One region of the Vibrio gallaecicus genome, then DNA from elsewhere that is predicted to be linked to it. Evidence: predicted binding sites of a transcription regulator. Region 1 holds the regulator's gene; the other holds the start of a gene.
The links. Region 1 encodes CRP, which controls carbon source genes, mostly activating them, when cyclic AMP is high. Its sites were predicted from a motif close to TGTGANNNNNNTCACA; they were not measured.
Positions count from the first base shown of each region.

Region 1 (14,453 bases):
GACGCCTTGGACGGGTGAGTTTGCTATGAAGTTATGGCAAGAGGCGGGCTTACCTGCAGGTGTCATTAACCTTGTGCAAGGCGCTAAAGAAACAGGTATCGCATTAGCTGACTCAAAAGGCTTAGATGGGGTGCTATTTACGGGTAGTGCAAATACCGGTCATATCCTACATCGTCAATTTGCAGGTCAGCCGGGTAAAATGCTGGCGCTTGAAATGGGCGGCAACAACCCTATGGTTATCTCTGACCAATATGGAGATGTCGACGCGACGGTTTATACCATTATTCAATCTGCGTTTATTAGTGCGGGTCAACGCTGTACTTGTGCTCGTCGCTTATATGTACCAGTGGGAGAGAAGGGCGACTTACTCATTAATAAATTGGTAGCCGCGACTCAGAAGATTCGTGTCGATCAACCTTTTGCAGAACCAGCACCTTTCATGGGACCACAAATTTCAGAAGCGGCTGCGAAGTTTATTCTTGATGCTCAAGCAAACCTTCAGTCTCTTGGAGGCGTTAGCCTAGTAGAAGCTAAAGGGCTTGAAGCTGCATTTGTGACTCCTGGTATTATCGATGCAACAAACATTGCTGAGTTGCCTGATGAGGAATATTTTGGACCACTTCTACAAGTTGTGCGTTACCAATCATTGGAAGAGGCCGTAAACCTAGCTAACGATACTCGTTTTGGCTTATCTGCAGGTCTTGTTTCAACGGATGACTCTGAATGGGAATATTTCGTGGATCATATCCGTGCAGGTATTGTAAACCGTAACCGACAACTGACAGGGGCAAGTGGTGATGCACCATTTGGTGGACCTGGTGCGTCGGGTAACTTACGACCAAGTGCTTACTACGCTGCGGATTACTGTGCTTATCCAATGGCTTCAATGGAAGGTGGAGAGACATTGCTGCCCGCGACATTTAGCCCAGGTATTGAACTTTAAATAAATCACTGAATATAAAGCTTAAATACTAGCCTTATCTCGATGTAAGGCTAGTCATAATAATAAAAACTCTGGTGATTGCTTATTCATGGAAAGCTTCTGCCAGTGACAATGATTGCAAAATGGCTGCGGCATAAGCGGTAGCTTATCTTCTTAATCCAATATCTCTAGCTTGCTAGTACCCTCGACAAGGAGTCACCATGACGCCCGATCTATTATTCAGCTCATTATGGAACGATTATATTCAACGTTTATGCCCTTCAGCAGCTCAAGTTCAGCAGCTGTTGAAAGAAGACGAAGCGTTGATCAACGACCATATTGCACTGCGAACTTTCAACGTAGCCCCGCTTGGCATTGATACTCTAGCCAAACCATTTATAGATCTAGGCTATCAAGCTTGTGGTGATTATCTTTTCGAAAGTAAAAAATTAGTCGCGAAGCATTTTGAACACCCAGATCCAAATCAACCAAAAGTGTTCATTAGTGAACTTAAAGTTGAAGAGTGTTCAGCGGAGTTACAAACAATCGTTGCTAAGCTTGTGAAGCAATTGGACACCAATAAGCTAAAAGGTCATGAGTTCCTATTTGGTGGGCGACTATGGGATTTAAGCTTTGTGGATTTCCAAGTGTTGGCAAAAGAAAGTGAGTACGCTTCTTGGCTTGCGGCACATGGTTATGGGGCAAACCATTTCACAGTAAGTGTGAATCAACTGAATAAGTTTGATGAAGTTCAGTCTGTGAATGACTACTTGAGAGATGAAGGTTTTACTATCAATAGTGCTGGTGGAGAAGTAAAAGGATCACCTGAAGTGCTTCTTGAACAATCTTCAACGATGGCGGATAAAGTCGCGGTTACTTTCACCGAAGGTGTCGAAATGATCCCGGGTGGCTTTTACGAATTTGCTAAGCGCTACGTGATGGCAAATGGGGAAATCTATACTGGTTTTGTTGCGGCTTCTGCCGATAAGATTTTTGAAAGTACAGATAGCTAATCTAACTTGTGTTCTCTAGAGGCTTTCATTACTAAGCCCTAGAACCTAGAACCTAGAACCTAGAACCTAGAACCTAGAACCTAGAACCTAGAACCTAGAACCTAGAACCTAGAACCTAGAACCTAGAACCTAGAACCTAGAGCCTAGAAAAGAAAAAGCCACCAACTTTGCAGCTGGTGGCTTTAATATTTGTCTCGGCTTTTAATTGCTAGCTAGAGCGATTAAAAATTAGCGAGTACCGTAAACAACGATAGTCTTACCGTGAGCTGAAATTAAGTTCTGCTCTTCTAGCATCTTCAAGATACGACCAACAGTCTCACGTGAACAGCCAACAATCTGACCGATCTCTTGACGAGTGATCTTGATTTGCATGCCGTCTGGGTGAGTCATTGCATCTGGCTGTTTAGCTAGGTTTAGTAGCGTTTGAGCGATACGACCAGTCACGTCAAGGAAAGCTAAGTCACCTACTTTTTGGCTAGTCACTTGTAGACGATTAGCCATTTGAGATGATAGACGCATTAAGATGTCTGGGTTCACTTGGATAAGTTGACGGAATTTCTTAAATGAAATTTCAGCCACTTCACAAGGAGATTTAGCACGAACCCAAGCAGTACGCTCTTGGTCTTCTTCAAATAGACCAAGCTCACCAATAAAGTCACCTTGGTTTAGGTAAGAAAGAATCATCTCCTTACCTTCTTCATCTTTGATTAGAACCGCAACAGAACCTTTTACGATGTAGTACAAGGTTTCCGCTTTTTCACCAGCGTGAATTAGCGTGCTTTTAGAAGGGTACTTATGAATATGACAATGTGACAGAAACCATTCTAATGTTGGATCGGTTTGAGGTTTACCTAGAACCATAATATCTCACTTCCTCTGCAGGGTATGCTTGCTGCTTTCCGTATTAATTAGCTAAGCCTAAATTAGGCTTTAGGGTAAGAGCACTTTTTCAGTGCTGCAAGCTATCTTTTGTTTCGGACTAAAATAGTATCCTTTTTCAGTCACTATTTCTTGATTTTAATCGTGACCAAGCTGCGATTTTTTACGCAAAATTGTGCACATGATCACGGTATGAAAAGTAACCTGATAAAATGACGTTCTGTTAACCTATTTTTCCAGTTTCAATCAGCTGTTGAAGGATAGGTCTAACAATGAGCTCCATAGCAAAGCTCATCTTCCCGCCTGGCACGACTAGCGTATTATGTCGCGACATAAATGAGCCATCAATCATTGCTAAAAGGTATGGGAAATCGACATTTTTAATGCCACGCAATCGAATGACTACGAAGCTTTCATCTAAACTAGGGATTCCTTTTGCGTTCAGAGGGTTTGATGTATCGACTGTCGGAACACGTTGGAAGTTGATATGAGTACGTGAAAATTGTGGTGTAATGTAATTCAAATAGTCGTCCATTGAACGAACAATGGAGTCCATTACCGCTTCACGAGAATGCCCTCGGTCGCGAGTATCTCGGACGAACTTTTGAATCCACTCTAAGTTTACGATGGGTACCATGCCAATCAATAAATCGACATGTTGTGAGGCATTAATGTCGCCATCCACAACACCACCGTGTAGTCCTTCATAGAACATCACATCCGAGTTTTCAGGAATATCCTGCCAAGGCGTGAAAGTGCCTGGCATTTGATTATATGGAACGGCTTCATCAAAAGTATGAAGGTAGCGGCGTACTTGCCCTGTACCTTCATTACCATATTTACGGAAAAACTCAGCCAGTGCTCCAAAGTCGTTGGCTTGTGGGCCAAAGTAACTGATGTGCTTTCCTTGTTCGCGTGCTTTACGGATCTCTACATCCATTTCTGGGCGAGTGAAGCGGTGAAAGCTATCGCCTTCTACCCATGCTGCCTTTACGTCCATCATATTGAACATTTTTCTAAAGGCTTCGGAAGTTGTAGTTGTACCGGCTCCTGATGAACCCGTTACTGCGATAATTGGATGTTTAGCGGACATGACAACCCTTGTCTTTGTAGTAACTTACTTGTTAGCAATCGCTTTCACTATAACATGGCTCACTGGCTAGCGCAGCATAGCTCCCTGCCATACGGTTACTCTACTTATTGTTGTTCTTTGATTCCATTCATTGCTTAAACTCAACTTCACATTGTATGACGTAGCTGAATATCAACAGTTTCGTGCAACTCAGAAAAGACGATATTGGCATCGCCTGTCTTCAGTTGGTTTTTTACTTGGTCAATTTTATTTTGTAGAGAAATTTCAACATCCCCGTAATCAGTACCTTCACGAAGCACAAACTCCTTAACGAGGTTTTCTAATGTTTCAGGTGCAATGTCTTGCCATGGAATGATCATAAATACATCTCTATTTTACGGTCAGCTTTTGGTTAGAACCTTATTGGTTCATGGAAATGACGAAAGAAAATAAGGCAACCATTATGCCGAATCTTGAATACTTTCATAGTAGGCAGGCAGTGCTTCTTCTAGCCAGAAGCGAGGTTTTAAGGTGTTCCCAGTGATAAATCCAACATGGCCACCATGCTGGAATAGGCGATAATCGATATTTTCTGGAAGTACAAATTTAGGGATCACGGCATCTGTCATGAATGGGTCATCTTTAGCATGAATGATCTGAGTTGGCAGTTTGATTTTTTGTAATTTTGAAAGAGCTGAACATTTTACATAGTAATCTTGAGCGTTTTTGAAACCATGCAGTGGCGCGGTAATCCTTTCATCAAATTCGTATAAGTGACGAATGTTCTTGATGGATTCAGCGCTGATCCCCAGTTCATCAAGCAGGATCTGCCCTTTTTTCAATGCATTATCTTTTAGTGAATTTAATAAGTACTTTTTATAGATTTTAGAGAAGCCTTGCTCAATTCGGCTTGAACAACTGGCAAGATCAAAAGGGGCTGAAACTATAGTTGCTGCTGATAGTAAAGGATCGTCAGCGTAATCGGCTAGATAATTAGCAAGCATGTTACCACCTAAAGAAATACCTACGGCTACTTTAGGGTTGTCTGGAAATTGTTTGTTTAAAAACTCAAGAAAGAAGCGCGCATCTTCTACTTCGCCTGAATGATAGGCTCTGGCTAATCGGTTCGGTTTTCCGCTGCATCCTCGAAAGTGCATCATGACGGATAACCACCCGTCTTTTGCGAAAGCATTCATTAAGCCGTTAGCATAAGGGCTTTCGAAACTGCCTTCTAGCCCGTGAAATAACACGAAGATAGGTTTTTTCTTTAGCTGTTCACCTGTTGGCTCTTCACTCCAAGCAAGATCGAGAAAATCACCATCTGGTGTATCTAAGGTTTGCCAAGTGGGTTTAAACAGAGTCTGTTTACGAATAAACCGTGGCACCAGAGTCTGTAGGTGAGGGTTTGATAAGCCCGCAGCTGCGGTAAATATGGTCATAGAAAAACTCAGTCCATCCGTTAATGAGTAATTATCTTTTGTATTTCATTCTTTGAGCTTGGTCTATCAGGGCGTTGAGTGCAAGTGTTGGGTTTATCTGAATGGAAGCAATGCTGGCTTATTGAACGAGTAAAGAACAACTCAACTTTCTGGATATAGTAAGCCGTAATAAGTAAATGCAATTAGGGACTTAATATTAAAATAGACAAGATAAACGGTTTTGATTATAGAAAATTTTCTGAGATTAAAAGCTATTGATTAGCGATGTTCGGAGCTGGTTCTGCAAAAGCCGAGTATAGGGATTCTCCACCCAGTAGACGGCAGTAGCGTAAAACCAGAGGCTCGTGATAGTTGGTATCGAGGGGGAGGGTATTAATGCAATCTACTAGATCCGACTGCTGTTGTTTCTCAAGCTGGAGTTCAAACTGAAGGGCTTCTCTGTATAAAGAATCAGATACATGATGCTTTAGGTGCTTTCTGAGCTCGCGATAACTGTGCAGTAAAGCCTCTGAGCGACTTAAACATTGCTGGACTTTGTGCCAGTCCTCTTCGTGAAAGCTAACTTGCTGCTCATCTAGCCATTTAAGTAGCAGCAGCAAATTAACGTTACCATGGAAATTATTTTGGAGAGATAAGCACGCATCTTTTACTTCACGCACACTGTAATACTGAAGGCTGAACTGCCAGAGTCGTTCAAGTGTTAGTGATATCGTTACGTGCTCTAGGCTCATAGGCTATCTATATCCTGTTCCATTTGCTCTAGTTCTTCTTGAGCTGCCATCCAGTCCATTTCAACTTCTTCTAATTGAGATTTGCTGGTTGCTTGCTGTGCCAATACTTTATTAAGTCTAGCTTTATTTTCAGCTTCATAAAGAGAAGTATCTGACAATTCTTGCTCGGCTTCTTCTAAAGAAAGTGTCAGCGAGTCCATTTTCTTTTCAAATTGAGTCAGCTTTTTACGAATTGGTGCAGTCAGTTTTCTGAATTCTGCCTCACGACGCTTTTGATCTTTTTTAGCGGCAGCACTATTGGTGCTTTCTTTTGCAGGAGCAAGTGCTTGCGCTTCTTTACGCTCGACTTTTTGTTGCTCTGATAACCATTTGTAATAGTCAGTTAGGTCACCATCAAAAGGAGCAACTTGCTTGTCATGTACTAAATATAGATCATCAGTTGTCGCGCGGAGTAAGTACCTATCGTGGCTGACAATAACCATTGCGCCTTCAAATGTTTGTAAGGCAAAAGTCAGAGCCTGACGCATATCCAAATCAAGGTGGTTGGTTGGTTCATCAAGTAGAAGTAAGTTCGGCTTTTGCCAAACGACTAATGCCAACACGAGGCGTGCTTTTTCGCCACCAGAGAAAGGTGCGACCTTATCCATGGCTTTTTCACCTTGGAAGCCAAAACTACCCAAGTAATCACGCAACTGCTGTTCTGTGTGCTTTGGCGCAATTTGCATCATGTGCTGCAATGGTGTTTCTTCAGGGTGCAGAGTTTCCAATTGGTGCTGAGCAAAGTATCCGATCTTAACGCCTTGTGAATAACTTAACTCACCACCTTGCTGCTTTAGTTCACCCGAGAGCAGTTTAATCAGTGTCGACTTACCTGCGCCATTACGACCAAGTAAACCAATGCGGCTGCCTGGTACTAAGTTTAAACGAATTTTTTCTAGGATGAGGTGGTCACCATAGCCAGCTGATACCTCGTCCATCATCATGATCGGATTGGGTAAGGCGTCGGGTTCTTTGAATTGGAAGCTAAATGGATTATCAAATTGAGCCGGTAGCACTTGTTCCATTTTTTCTAATGCTTTAATACGGCTTTGAGCTTGGCGAGCTTTTGATGCTTTGTAACGAAAACGGTCAATGTAGCTTTGCATATGCGACATTTGTTTCTGCTGCTTTTGGTACATAGCTTGTTGAAGGATTAGCTTCTGAGCACGCTGTGTTTCAAAAGACGAGTAGTTACCCGTGTATTCATTCAGGAGTTGGTTTTCAACATGAATAATACGGTTCACAATCGGATCTAAGAAGTCTCTATCGTGAGAAATCAGTACAAGTGTACCAGGGTAGTTTTGCAACCAGCGCTCTAACCACATCACAGCATCTAAGTCTAAGTGGTTGGTTGGTTCATCGAGTAACAGTAAATCACTTCGGCATAGCAGTGCTTGCGCTAGGTTTAAACGCATTCGCCAACCACCAGAAAACTGTGGCAAGTTCCATGACATTTGCTCTTGGCTAAAACCTAAACCATCTAACAGTTCGGCCGCGCGTGATTTAATGGTGTAGCCGCCAATCGTTTCTATTTTACCGTGAATCTCAGCCACTAAAGTGCCGTTATCATCTTGTTCAGCTTTAGCCAGTTGCTCTTCTAATCCTCGATATTCTCTATCTCCATCAATCACGTACTCAATGGCCGTTCGCTCTAATGCAGGCGTCTCTTGAGCAACCCACGCTAATTCCCAGTGAGCGGGTTGGCTAAAGGTACCGGCATCAATAGAAAGCTCATCTTTAATAAGTGCAAATAATGTAGATTTACCACAGCCATTTTTTCCGACTAAACCGACTTTATCGCCAGGTTGGATTGTTGCTGAAGCTTGTTCAAGTAATGGTTTACCGCCGCGAAGCAGTTGAATATCAGAAAAAGTAATCATAGAAGTAGCAATTGAAATTAGAGGTGGGCAGACGACAGGCATAGTAGGCGTAAACCAGATAAAAGTCGATCACAATGCAATTTGGGTTATGATGCAGATAACATATTGATAACCTTTACTTGAATACGTACGGTTTTATTTTTGATAAACCAACGTTGTTTCAACGCTTTGCTTTGTAAGGAATGTTTCGAAGGAATGAGTAATACACCATTAGCTAACGATTCAGTGCCTAAAGTGCTGATTATTTACGCTCACCCTGAGCCGAAAAGCTCAATTGCCAATCAGGTGATGATCAAAAAAATCGAGTCGTTGCATCACGTTAAAGTGCATGATATTTATGCTGCGTATCCGGATTTCTTTATTGATGTTCCTTTTGAGCATGAATTGTTAAATCAGCATGATGTGATTGTTTTCCAACATCCCTTGTTTATGTATTCATGTCCATCACTCTTAAAGGAGTGGTTTGATCGCGTGTTATGTAAAGGTTTTGCATTCGGTGACGAAACAGCGTTGCAGGGTAAATATTGGCGCAGTGTGATAACTACAGGTGGTAAAGAAGAAGCATTCGGTGAGAGCGGCTATAATAAATATCCTCTTCAAGAAATTTTACAACCGTTCGAGTTGACGGCTTTACTTTGTAAAATGAACTGGATGGAGCCTTTAGTTTTGCACTGGGCGAGAAATGTTTCGGATGCAGAGCGTTATCAACATGCTGATCAATATCGAGACTGGTTACGTAACCCTTTAGTTATTTTACCGGAAGATTTAACTCAACACTCGGGAGCGCAAGATGGCTCTGACTAATGACTTTCTTCAAGGTAGTGTGATTTTTCTATCAGCTGCAGTTATCGCAGTTCCTATTGCGCAGCGAGCTGGGCTTGGCTCTGTTCTCGGTTACCTATTAGCTGGCGTTGCGATTGGTCCATGGGGTTTTGGGCTAATAAGTGACGTGGAAGCAATATTACATTTCTCTGAATTTGGTGTTGTCTTACTCCTGTTCCTCATCGGATTAGAGCTTAACCCTAAAAAACTGTGGCAAATGCGTGGACCAATCTTAGGGTTAGGTGGCGCTCAGGTTATCTTAAGCACATTATTTATTATGGCAATTGCTAGTTTGTTTGTTGATAGCTGGCAAGTCAGCCTTGTGATAGGTATGGGGCTTGCCCTTTCTTCAACCGCAATAGCGTTAAAAGTCATCGAAGAGAGAGGGCTAGCGGGTAAAGAAGCTGGTGATTCTGGCTTCGCGGTTTTGCTATTCCAAGATATTGCCGTTATTCCTATGCTTGCTATCTTGCCACTACTTGCCGGTAGTTCTGGTGGCGGCTGGCATGATGCCGCGTGGATGATTGCTGGGGTTACTGGTTTATTTATCGGTGGTCACTATTTAGTAAGACCACTGTTTCGCTATGTTGTAATGAGTGGCGTACGAGAACTATTTACTGTTGCAGCACTATTACTGGTCATTGGTATTGCCGTTTTAATGCAGAAAATTGGGCTTTCGATGGCTCTTGGCACCTTTTTAGCGGGTGTGCTGCTTGCCGAAAGTGAATATCGCCATGAGCTAGAAATTGCAATAGAGCCATTTAAGGGATTATTGCTTGGCTTGTTTTTTATTTCGGTGGGCATGGCCGTTAATTTAGGCTTATTAGCTTTAGCACCATTTGAAGTACTGATCGCTGTTGCTGGGTTAGTAATAGCTAAAGGCTTGATTCTGTATTACTTGGCACGAGCATTTTCAATTGGACCTAAAGCCAGAAGCCGAATGGCAATGATTCTAAGCCAAGGTGGTGAATTCGCTTTTGTTATTTTTACCGCCGCAAGTACCCAAGGCATTCTAACTGCAGAGCAAGCTTCTTTTCTATTAGTGGTAGTGAGCTTATCTATGGTGACAACACCATTGATGCTGAAGTTGCAGGATAAGTTTTTTGCTAAGCAATTAAATCAAATTAGTGAAGAAGATGGTGGTATGTCTTCGGATGTGATTGATCGTAGCCCAAGGGTCATTATTGCGGGCTTTGGTCGTTTTGGTCAGATTATCGGGCGTCTTATGTATGCCAATAAAATTCGAATTACAGTACTTGAAAGCGACGCAAGCCAGATTCACCTTTTAAGAAAGTTTGGTTATAAAGTATTTTATGGTGATGCTACTCAACTTGATCTATTGAGAGCTGCAGGGGCGGATAAAGCCGAAGCTATGGTGATTTGTACGGATTCACCTGATGAAATCATGAAAATTGTTGATTTGTGTCGCCATCACTTTCCACGTTTGAAGTTACTTGCACGAGCAAGAAGCCGGGTAGAAGCGTATCAATTGATGAATCATGGCGTGGATAATTACTCTCGGGAAACTTTCTTAGGTGCACTAGATCTAGGTCGACAGACACTGACCGAATTAGGTATGCATCCATATAAAGCAAAAAGAGCCGAAGCACATTTTAGAAAGTTAGATAATGCTATGTTAAAAGAATTGCTGCCTCAGCATACTGAAGATAAAGAATTAGCCTCAAGAGCTAAAGAAGCCCGTAAAGAGCTTGAAGAGATTTTTGGTCATGAGATGGAAAATGATCGTCAATCTCGAAATTACTGGCAATAATTGTATCGGCATTTGTTGCCTAAGTGGCTTAACTACTAAAAACCAAAGCCGTAAAGGATAGATAACGTGAAACAGAAAAAACGCTTTATAGCGGGTGCTAGCTGCCCTAGTTGTAGTACTCAAGACACCCTACGCTGGTGGATTGAGAATAATATAGAGCTCGTAGAATGTGTGGAATGTGACTTCTCGGAACAAAGAAAACCGAAAGCTGTAGAAAAAAATGAACATGCTAAGCAGGAAATGATTGGTATTTTTAAGCCAGAATGATTGAGTTTCAGCAATTCATCCCCATAATGTCGATGTATAAATTTTATTCTTAGGCTCGATGCGTAAAAGAGCCTAGTTCAACCTCCTTGGAGCTCCCATGAAAATTGAAAAGAACGTAGTAGTTAGTGTCGCGTATCAAGTAAAACTTGAAGACGGCGTAGTTGTTGACCAATCGACAATCGAAGCTCCGTTAGATTACCTTCACGGTCACAACAACCTAATTACTGGTCTTGAAACTGAGCTAGAAGGTAAAGTTGCTGGTGATAAATTCTCTGCAACTGTTACTCCTGAAGACGCTTACGGCGAGCACAACGATGCTCTAGTTCAGCGTGTTCCTGCTGATGTATTCCAAGGTGTTGAGCAAATCGAAGTTGGCATGCGTTTCTTAGCAGACACTGATCAAGGTCCTATTCCTGTAGAAGTGACTGAAGTAGACGGCGACGAAGTTGTTGTTGATGGCAACCACATGCTAGCTGGCCAAACTCTAACGTTTGACGTTGAAGTGGTAGCAGTTCGTGAAGCGACTGAAGAAGAAGTTCAACACGGTCACGTACACCAAGAAGGCGGCTGTGGTCACGATCATGAGCATGATCACGAAGGCGGTTGTTGTGGTGGTGAAGATCACGACCACGGTGAAGAGAAAAAAGACGGCTGTTGCGGCGGCGGTAGCTGCGGTTCTCACTAAGAATCGAGCTTTCAGTGTATTAACGCATTGAATAAGAGCCTCCTTAAATGGGGGCTTTTTTATGCCTCAAAGAAAATTACATTGAACATCTTTCGGTTATATTGATACTGAGAAGTTCAAGTTCAAGTTCAAGTTCAAGTTCAAGTTCAACGGAGAACTGTAATGATTCAACCTTTTTCAATAGCAATTCATGGCGGTGCAGGTACGATTTTACGCTCTCAAATGAGTGATGAACTTCATCAAGAGATTATTTCTGCACTCAAAAAGTCAGTCCTGGCTGGATACCATGTACTACAGAATGGTAGTGACGCTGTAGATGCGGTAGTAGAAGCGGTAAAAGTTATGGAAGATTGCCCACATTTTAATGCGGGTAAAGGTTCTGTACTGACTCATGATGAGTTTGTTGAAATGGATGCTTCTGTTATGCATGGTTTGGAAATGGATGCTGGAGCGATTGCTGGGGTTCGTCATATTAAGAACCCTGTTGAGCTGGCTCGTGATGTGATGCATAAAAGTAACCATGTTTTATTGATTGGTGAAGGTGCTGAAAAATTCGCGTTTGAGCATGATTATGAATATACAGAACAAGATTACTTCTTTACTGAACGTCGCTATGAGCAATTATTGTCGATGAAGGAAAAAGGCTTATTTGCCCTTTCTGAGTCAAAAGATCCAGATCCATCCGAGCCACCATCAGCAAAAACTCAATATCCAGATGATAAAAAATACGGAACTGTTGGAGCTGTGGCTTTAGATATGCAAGGAAACCTTGCCGCTGCCACAAGTACTGGTGGGGTGACGAATAAAAAGTACGGACGAGTAGGAGATTCACCAATTGTAGGTGCGGGTACCATGGCTGAAAATGGCAATGTTGCTGTGTCTACTACTGGAATGGGCGAGTTCTTTTTAAGAAAAATGGTTGCCGGTGATGTTGCTGCTCGAATGAGATATTTGAAGGAAGATGTGCATACGGCTTGTGAGCATATTATTCAAGGAGACTTAAAAGCAATGGGTGGCGAAGGTGGCTTAATTGCTGTCGATAGCAAAGGGGATATTCATTTTGGAATGAATAGCTCTGGGATGTACCGAGCAAGTGTTGATATTCACGGTAAGGTCGAAGTGAAAATTTACGCGGATGAATAGATAGCCGTAAGAATGAACTTGTAGAAAGTAAGAATCCTATAAAATAAAAAGGTAACCAATATACATGGTTACCTTTTATTTTGTATACTTTTCATCAGCGATAGTAGTTATCACACCATTCTTAATAATGCGGTGGTGGTGTCTCTTCTGATACATCAGCTAAGTTGGAGTTATCCATGTTTTTTACTTTGCCAACGACAAACTTCATCTGGTCTTGCATTCTAGTTATCAATAATTGCTGCTGAGACAAAGCATCGTTTAACTCTTCAATGGTCTGTTCTTGAAAGGCTAGCTTACACTCAAGATCTTCAATGCGATCTTGCAATGGCTGAAGGTTTTTATCCGTCATAATTAGTCGTCGAGTTTCCAAGCTTGTGCAATACCAGCTGAAGTAGCGGTAATCACTCGCTGCTGTGAATCAAAGGCTGCATCATACACTACCGCACGTGGAGGGCGAGTATCTTTTAGTGGTTCCACTTGGTACTTTGACATTCGCTCACCACTCTGAGTATCCCACACATTGACTTGCCCTGCTGGAGTGCCTGTTACCAGTTTGGAGCCGTCATCTGAAAATCGTGCACTTGAGAATATAAGCTGGCGAGACCAACTTTTGAGTGGAGTCTGGTTCTCAGCATCATTCAAGTCCCAAACAATGGCTTGATTACCGCCATCAGAAGTAAAAGCGAGCTCACCATCACGCTGTAAAGCGACTCTATTCACACGTTGTTCATGCTCAAACTGTCGTATCACCAAGCCAGTTTCGGTATCCCAAAGGTAAGCTTTATAGTCATTACCACCAGAGAGTGCAAAGCGACCATTGGATGAAAGCGCAACAGAATTGACTTTTTCTCTGTGAGCAAGGAACTCTAGGCGCCGACCGGTGACTAAGTCCACATAGATAGCTTTACCGTTGGATAGCCCAAGCAATACTTTTTCACCGTTGCTTGATATATCCACATCGCGAATGAGACCGTCAGATATCGACCAAAGCCCTTCAGCTTGAGTCCAAGATAAATCCCAAACGGCAAAATTGAGTTGGCTTGCAGTAATGGCATAGCGACCATTGTCTGATATACGTATCTTGGATACTGAATTGGCAGCAGGGTCTTGTTGACCGAGTTGCGCCAATTCTTGGTCTTCTTTTAGGTCCCAAAGCAGAAGGTGTTTTTGCTTGGAGTAAAGTAAAGCAAAGCGACCATCACGGCTAAGTGCGAAGCTGGTGGTACCGCTCGGCTCTATTTCCCAGCGTTGTTCTTCTTTAGCAGAGAACAGACATCCATTTAACAGGGTGATGACAATTGCATATAGCAATGAGTGAGAAATTATTCGCATCACTTCTAATAATCCGGTTTGTGTCGACAGACATATAACTAGTATATTGGTATAACTAACCTATTCACACCAATCTAATCATAAGATTTGTGCACAATAACCAATGGCTTGGCCATTAATTGGAGATTTTAATGAAATCAGTTTTAAAAGTATCGCTTCTTGCTGCAACGGTTATGTTAGCAGTTGGTTGTCAGAAAGAAGAGCCACAAGCAGAAGCGCCACAAACTGAGCAAGTGCAAGCAGAAGCAAGCCAAGTTACTAGTTTTAAATCAGACGATGATAAAGCGGCATACGCAATTGGCGTTTCGTTCGCAAACTACCTAAGCACAAGTATTGATAAGCCAAGCGAGCTAGGTATTAATCTAGACAAAGACATCGTACTTAAGGGTATCGAAGATGTATTCGCTGGAAATTCTGAGCTGAATGAAGAAGAAACTCGCGCTGCGCTAGAATCACTA
Region 1 is NZ_AP025490.1:2,961,282-2,975,734, reverse strand. Features, by position in the region: gene astD (succinylglutamate-semialdehyde dehydrogenase) at 1-943, shown strand, start outside; gene OCU78_RS13070 (DUF1338 domain-containing protein) at 1,144-1,935, shown strand; gene crp (cAMP-activated global transcriptional regulator CRP) at 2,164-2,796, opposite strand; gene OCU78_RS13060 (phosphoribulokinase) at 3,038-3,907, opposite strand; gene OCU78_RS13055 (YheU family protein) at 4,054-4,266, opposite strand; gene OCU78_RS13050 (hydrolase) at 4,348-5,325, opposite strand; gene OCU78_RS13045 (TIGR02444 family protein) at 5,577-6,056, opposite strand; gene OCU78_RS13040 (ABC transporter ATP-binding protein) at 6,053-7,975, opposite strand; gene kefG (glutathione-regulated potassium-efflux system ancillary protein KefG) at 8,171-8,779, shown strand; gene kefB (glutathione-regulated potassium-efflux system protein KefB) at 8,766-10,568, shown strand; gene OCU78_RS13025 (YheV family putative zinc ribbon protein) at 10,635-10,835, shown strand; gene slyD (peptidylprolyl isomerase) at 10,933-11,520, shown strand; gene OCU78_RS13015 (isoaspartyl peptidase/L-asparaginase family protein) at 11,683-12,663, shown strand; gene OCU78_RS13010 (SlyX family protein) at 12,785-13,012, opposite strand; gene OCU78_RS13005 (WD40 repeat domain-containing protein) at 13,015-13,995, opposite strand; gene fkpA (FKBP-type peptidyl-prolyl cis-trans isomerase) at 14,127-14,453, shown strand, end outside.

Region 2 (5,439 bases), 190 kb from region 1:
TGAGAGATTACTGCAGTGTAGCCAGCGTCTTTAGCCATCTTGATAGCAGCTAGAGTCTCTGTTAGAGAACCGATTTGGTTGAACTTGATAAGGATAGAGTTAGCTACGCCTTTCTCGATACCTTCAGCAAGAATCTTAGTGTTTGTAACGAACAGATCGTCACCAACGATTTGAAGCTTGTCACCTAGAAGTTCTGTTTGGTGCTTGAAGCCATCCCAATCAGACTCGTCAAGACCGTCTTCGATAGAAACGATTGGGAAGTTGTTCGCTAGCTCAGCTAGGTAGTGGTTGAACTCTACAGAAGTGAAAGTTTTACCTTCGCCCTTCATGTTGTAGATACCAGCTTCTTTGTCGAAGAACTCAGATGCTGCACAGTCCATAGCAAGAGTAACGTCTTTACCTAGTTCGTAACCAGCAGCTGCAACAGCTTCTGCGATAACTTCTAGAGCTTCTGCGTTAGACTTAAGGTTAGGAGCGAAACCACCTTCATCACCAACTGCAGTGCTGTAGCCTTTAGACTTAAGAACTTTAGCTAGGTTGTGGAATACTTCAGCACCTACACGTAGAGCTTCTTTAAGAGTTTTAGCACCAACTGGTTGGATCATGAACTCTTGGATGTCAACGTTGTTATCTGCGTGCTCACCACCGTTGATGATGTTCATCATTGGTAGAGGCATAGAGAATACGCCAGCAGTACCGTTTAGCTCAGCAATGTGCTCGTATAGAGGCATGCCTTTCGCAGCAGCAGCAGCTTTTGCGTTAGCTAGAGAAACAGCTAGGATAGCGTTCGCGCCAAACTTAGACTTGTTATCAGTACCGTCTAGGTCAAGCATGATTTGGTCAACGTCAGCTTGTGCTTTAGCATCAGTACCAACTAGAGCTTCAGCGATTGGGCCGTTTACAGCTTCAATTGCTTTAAGAACACCTTTACCTAGGAAACGTGATTTGTCGCCGTCACGTAGCTCAAGAGCTTCGCGAGAACCAGTAGATGCGCCAGATGGAGCAGCAGCCATACCTACGAAACCGCCTTCTAGGTGTACTTCAGCTTCTACTGTTGGGTTACCACGTGAATCGATGATTTCACGACCTAGAACTTTAACGATCTTAGACATTGAATGTTTCCTTCTCGTTGAATATATATAAATGTCAAAATTAAATAGCAGCAGTACAACTTATACTGCTGCTTGTATTCTTTTACTTATTTAAGTTCGCCGCGCTGGAACTCACCAGCGGCTTTAACGAAACCTGCAAACAGTGGGTGACCGTCGCGAGGTGTTGAAGTGAACTCTGGGTGGAACTGAGCTGCAACAAACCACGGGTGGTTCGGATTCTCAATAACTTCAACCAGTTTCTTGTCCGCAGATAGGCCTGATACTTTTAGACCTGCTTTTTCGATTTGCGGACGAAGATTATTGTTCACTTCGTAACGGTGACGATGACGTTCATGGATCGTCGCGCTACCGTATAATTCGTATGCTTTAGTCCCTTTAGCTAAGTGACAAAGCTGTGAACCCAGGCGCATTGTGCCACCTAGATCCGAAGATTCTGTGCGCTCTTCCACTTTACCTTCGCCATCGATCCATTCTGTAATCAGACCAACAACTGGGTATTTAGTTTCAGAACTAAATTCAGAAGAGTGAGCCCCTTCCATTTTCGCAACGTTACGAGCGTACTCGATAAGCGCTACTTGCATGCCTAGACAGATGCCCAAGTAAGGTACTTTGTTCTCACGAGCGTATTGTGCAGCAAGAATCTTACCTTCAACACCACGGTCACCAAAACCACCAGGAACAAGGATTGCATCTAGACCTTCTAAAACTTCTACGCCACGAGATTCAACATCTTGTGAATCTACGTATTTAATATTAACGCTTAGGCGATTTTTCAAGCCCGCGTGCTTTAGCGCTTCATTTACTGATTTGTATGCATCAGGCAGTTCAATGTACTTACCTACCATACCAATCGTCACTTCACCCGTTGGGTTAGCTTCTTCGTAAATAACTTGTTCCCATTCAGACAAGTCAGCTTCAGGAGCAGTAATGCCGAAACGCTTACATACAAGTTCATCTGTACCCTGAGCTTTAATAAGCTGAGGGATCTTGTAGATAGAGTCAACATCACGCATAGAAATAACTGCATTTTCTTGCACATTACAGAACAAGGCAATTTTCTTACGTTCGTTCGTAGGTATGTTGCGGTCTGAACGACATACTAGAATGTCAGGCTGAATACCAATAGACAGTAGCTCTTTAACAGAGTGCTGCGTTGGCTTAGTTTTAACTTCTCCAGCAGCTGCAAGATAAGGAACAAGAGTCAAGTGCATAAACATAGCACGCTCACGACCAAGCTCAACAGCTAGTTGACGGATCGCTTCCATAAATGGCAGAGACTCGATATCACCAACAGTACCACCAACTTCAACCAACGCAATATCATGGCCTTCAGCGCCAGAAATAACACGCTCTTTGATAGAGTTAGTGATGTGTGGAATAACCTGAATAGTTGCACCTAGGTAATCACCACGGCGTTCTCTTGCTAGAACGTCTGAGTAAACACGACCTGCAGTGAAGTTGTTACGCTTGGTCATCTTGGTGCGAATGAATCGCTCGTAGTGACCAAGGTCAAGGTCAGTTTCAGCGCCATCTTCCGTGACGAACACTTCACCGTGTTGAGTTGGGCTCATAGTGCCTGGGTCAACGTTGATGTAAGGGTCAAGCTTCATCATAGTCACTTTAAGACCACGAGCTTCTAAAATAGCTGCAAGAGATGCTGCAGCAATGCCTTTACCTAGAGAGGATACAACCCCGCCAGTAACAAAAATGTAATTTGTCGTCATGTTTAACCTGAAATTGGTTGAATGAGGGAAATGGACTACTTCTGGACGGGATGAAAATATACCAGAAGCCCCTTATCGCCACAACGTGAAATCTATCACACTGCTATTTTTTATTTTTTGCTTCAAATCAATTCATCGCTAAAGGCTTTATCTCATTTTCTCTTCAACCTTGACTTCATCCCACATAGAATCAAGCTCTTGAAGAGAAAAATCCGTTAATTCCTTACCTTTATTTATTACTTTTTTTTCTACACCTTGAAATCTTCTTTCAAATTTCAAATTGGCTTTATTAAGGGCTGATTCTGGATTTTTCCCTAAGTGACGCACTAAATTAACCGTCGCAAAGAGTAAATCACCCAGTTCTTCTTCCACTAAGTCTTCATTTGGAGTCACTTGCATAGCCTCTTCAAGCACTTCATCGACTTCCTCAAGAACCTTCCCTACAACAGGACCTATCGTGTCCCAATCAAAACCATATTTCGCAACTTGCTTTTGTATTTTATGAGCCTTGGAAAGTGCAGGTAAAGATTTTGGTATTGAGTCTAGAATACTTTCCTGAGTTTTTCCTATTTGAGATTTTTCTTTAGCTTTCTCTGCCTCCCAATTTGCATTTATTTCTTCGTCATTCTCAAATTTGGCATCGGAGAAAACATGAGGATGACGACGAGTTAGCTTTTCATTCACTCCATCAACCACATCCGAAAACTCAAACAAACCTTGCTCTTTAGCTAGTTGGCTATAAAAGATCACCTGAAACAATAAATCACCCAGTTCTTCTTGAAGATTAGGCCAGTCCTTATTATGAATTGCGTCCACCACCTCATAGGTTTCTTCGATAGTATGTGGAACAATGGTTTCAAAATTTTGTTTTAAATCCCAAGGACAGCCACCTTTTGGATCGCGCAGCTTAGTCATGATCTGTTCAAGTTGTTCAATCGGGTGATTCATCGTTTCCTTCCTATTACTGTCTTTGTTTTTAATAATTTAAAACATCGATTAAAACTAAAAAAGGTGAGCAGCCAAAACCACTCACCTTTGTTGATACTATCTAATCTCTAATTACGTATCTTTCACTAAGCAGTTGTTACTTTAACAAGGCAACAAGCTTTCACGATTCCTGAGCATAGCTTGCCTATGTGATGGAACAAGAAAGCGCAGTTAACGCAGTAAAAGTGACTAATGCAACGTGAAAGTTAGCCGAGGCGTTTGACGCTCATTACATCTTTAATTTGTTCAACTCGACTCGTCACTCGACTCAGAATTTCAATATTCGTTACTTCTAAATCAAAATCCATGACCGACAGCTGACGTTTATAGTCAATACGGCTCTTCATCGTCGTTACGCTGACTTTTTCATTCGCGAACAATGATGTGATGTCTTTCAATAAACCATTACGTTCTAGGGCTTCTACACGCAAAGTCAGAATATACGAACCAACAAAACCGCTTCCCCATACCGTATCAATGATTCGCTCTGGCGCATGTAAACTCAGCTCACTTAGCTGTTCACAATCACTGCGGTGTACTGAGATACCACGACCTTGAGTAATATAACCTTTGATATCATCGCCAGGGATCGGCTGACAGCAACGTGCTAAGTGATTCATAAGGTTGTCGACCCCTTCCACCACAACCGCATCTTTACGAGGTCGGCTTTGCTGCGCGGGTTTTGCCTCTGACTCTCTGAGCTTCTCTAGCGCTTTTTGGTCTTCTTCTTCAGCGGTCGGCTTATTAACTAATGCGTTAATATGATTCACAACTTGGTTTACACGAAGATCGCCACTACCTACGCCAGCATAAAGCTCATCAGGGGTATTTACGTTAAAACGCTTTAGAGCGTATTGTTCGGCATCTTTTAATGTTGCACCGACTTTCGCTAATTCCACATCGAGAATATCACGACCCGCTTCTAAATTTTTCTCTCGACTTTGAGCACGGAACCACGCGTTAATTTTTGCACGAGCTCTGCTTGAGTGGACAAATCCAGTTGTTGGATTTAACCAGTCTCTGGAAGGATTCGGCTCTTTCTGAGTAATAATTTCGACTTGATCGCCCATGGTGAGCTTATGGGTGAATGGTACGATTCGCCCCGCCACTTTGGCACCGATACAACGGTGACCAACCATTGAGTGAATATGGTAAGCAAAATCTAATGGCGTTGCGCCCATTGGTAAGTCGACAACATCACCTCGCGGTGTAAACGCATAGACCCTGTCATCAAAGACTTGGCTTCGGACTTCATCCAACATCTCACCCGAGTCAGACATTTCTTCTTGCCAGTCAATCAGCTTACGTAGCCAAGTGATCTTCTCATCGTATCCACTGCGAGCAGCTGTTGCGCCTTCTTTGTATTTCCAGTGCGCAGCTACACCCAATTCAGAATCTTCATGCATTTGCTTGGTTCGAATCTGAATTTCAATAGTTTTACCTTCAGGACCTAAAACCACGGTATGGATAGACTGATAGCCATTAGGTTTAGGGTTGGCTACGTAGTCATCAAATTCACTTGGTAAGTGTTTATATTTCGTATGAACAACACCAAGAGCGGCATAACAATCTTGCAATTGATCGGCAATAATACGGACAGCTCGCACATCAAAAAG
Region 2 is NZ_AP025490.1:2,772,272-2,777,710, forward strand. Features, by position in the region: gene eno (phosphopyruvate hydratase) at 1-1,112, opposite strand, end outside; gene OCU78_RS12005 (CTP synthase) at 1,199-2,836, opposite strand; gene mazG (nucleoside triphosphate pyrophosphohydrolase) at 2,984-3,784, opposite strand; gene relA (GTP diphosphokinase) at 4,030-5,439, opposite strand, start outside.
Region 2: OCU78_RS12005 (CTP synthase) is a predicted target of CRP. The motif match lies at 2,921-2,936, and genes of this name have one in related genera.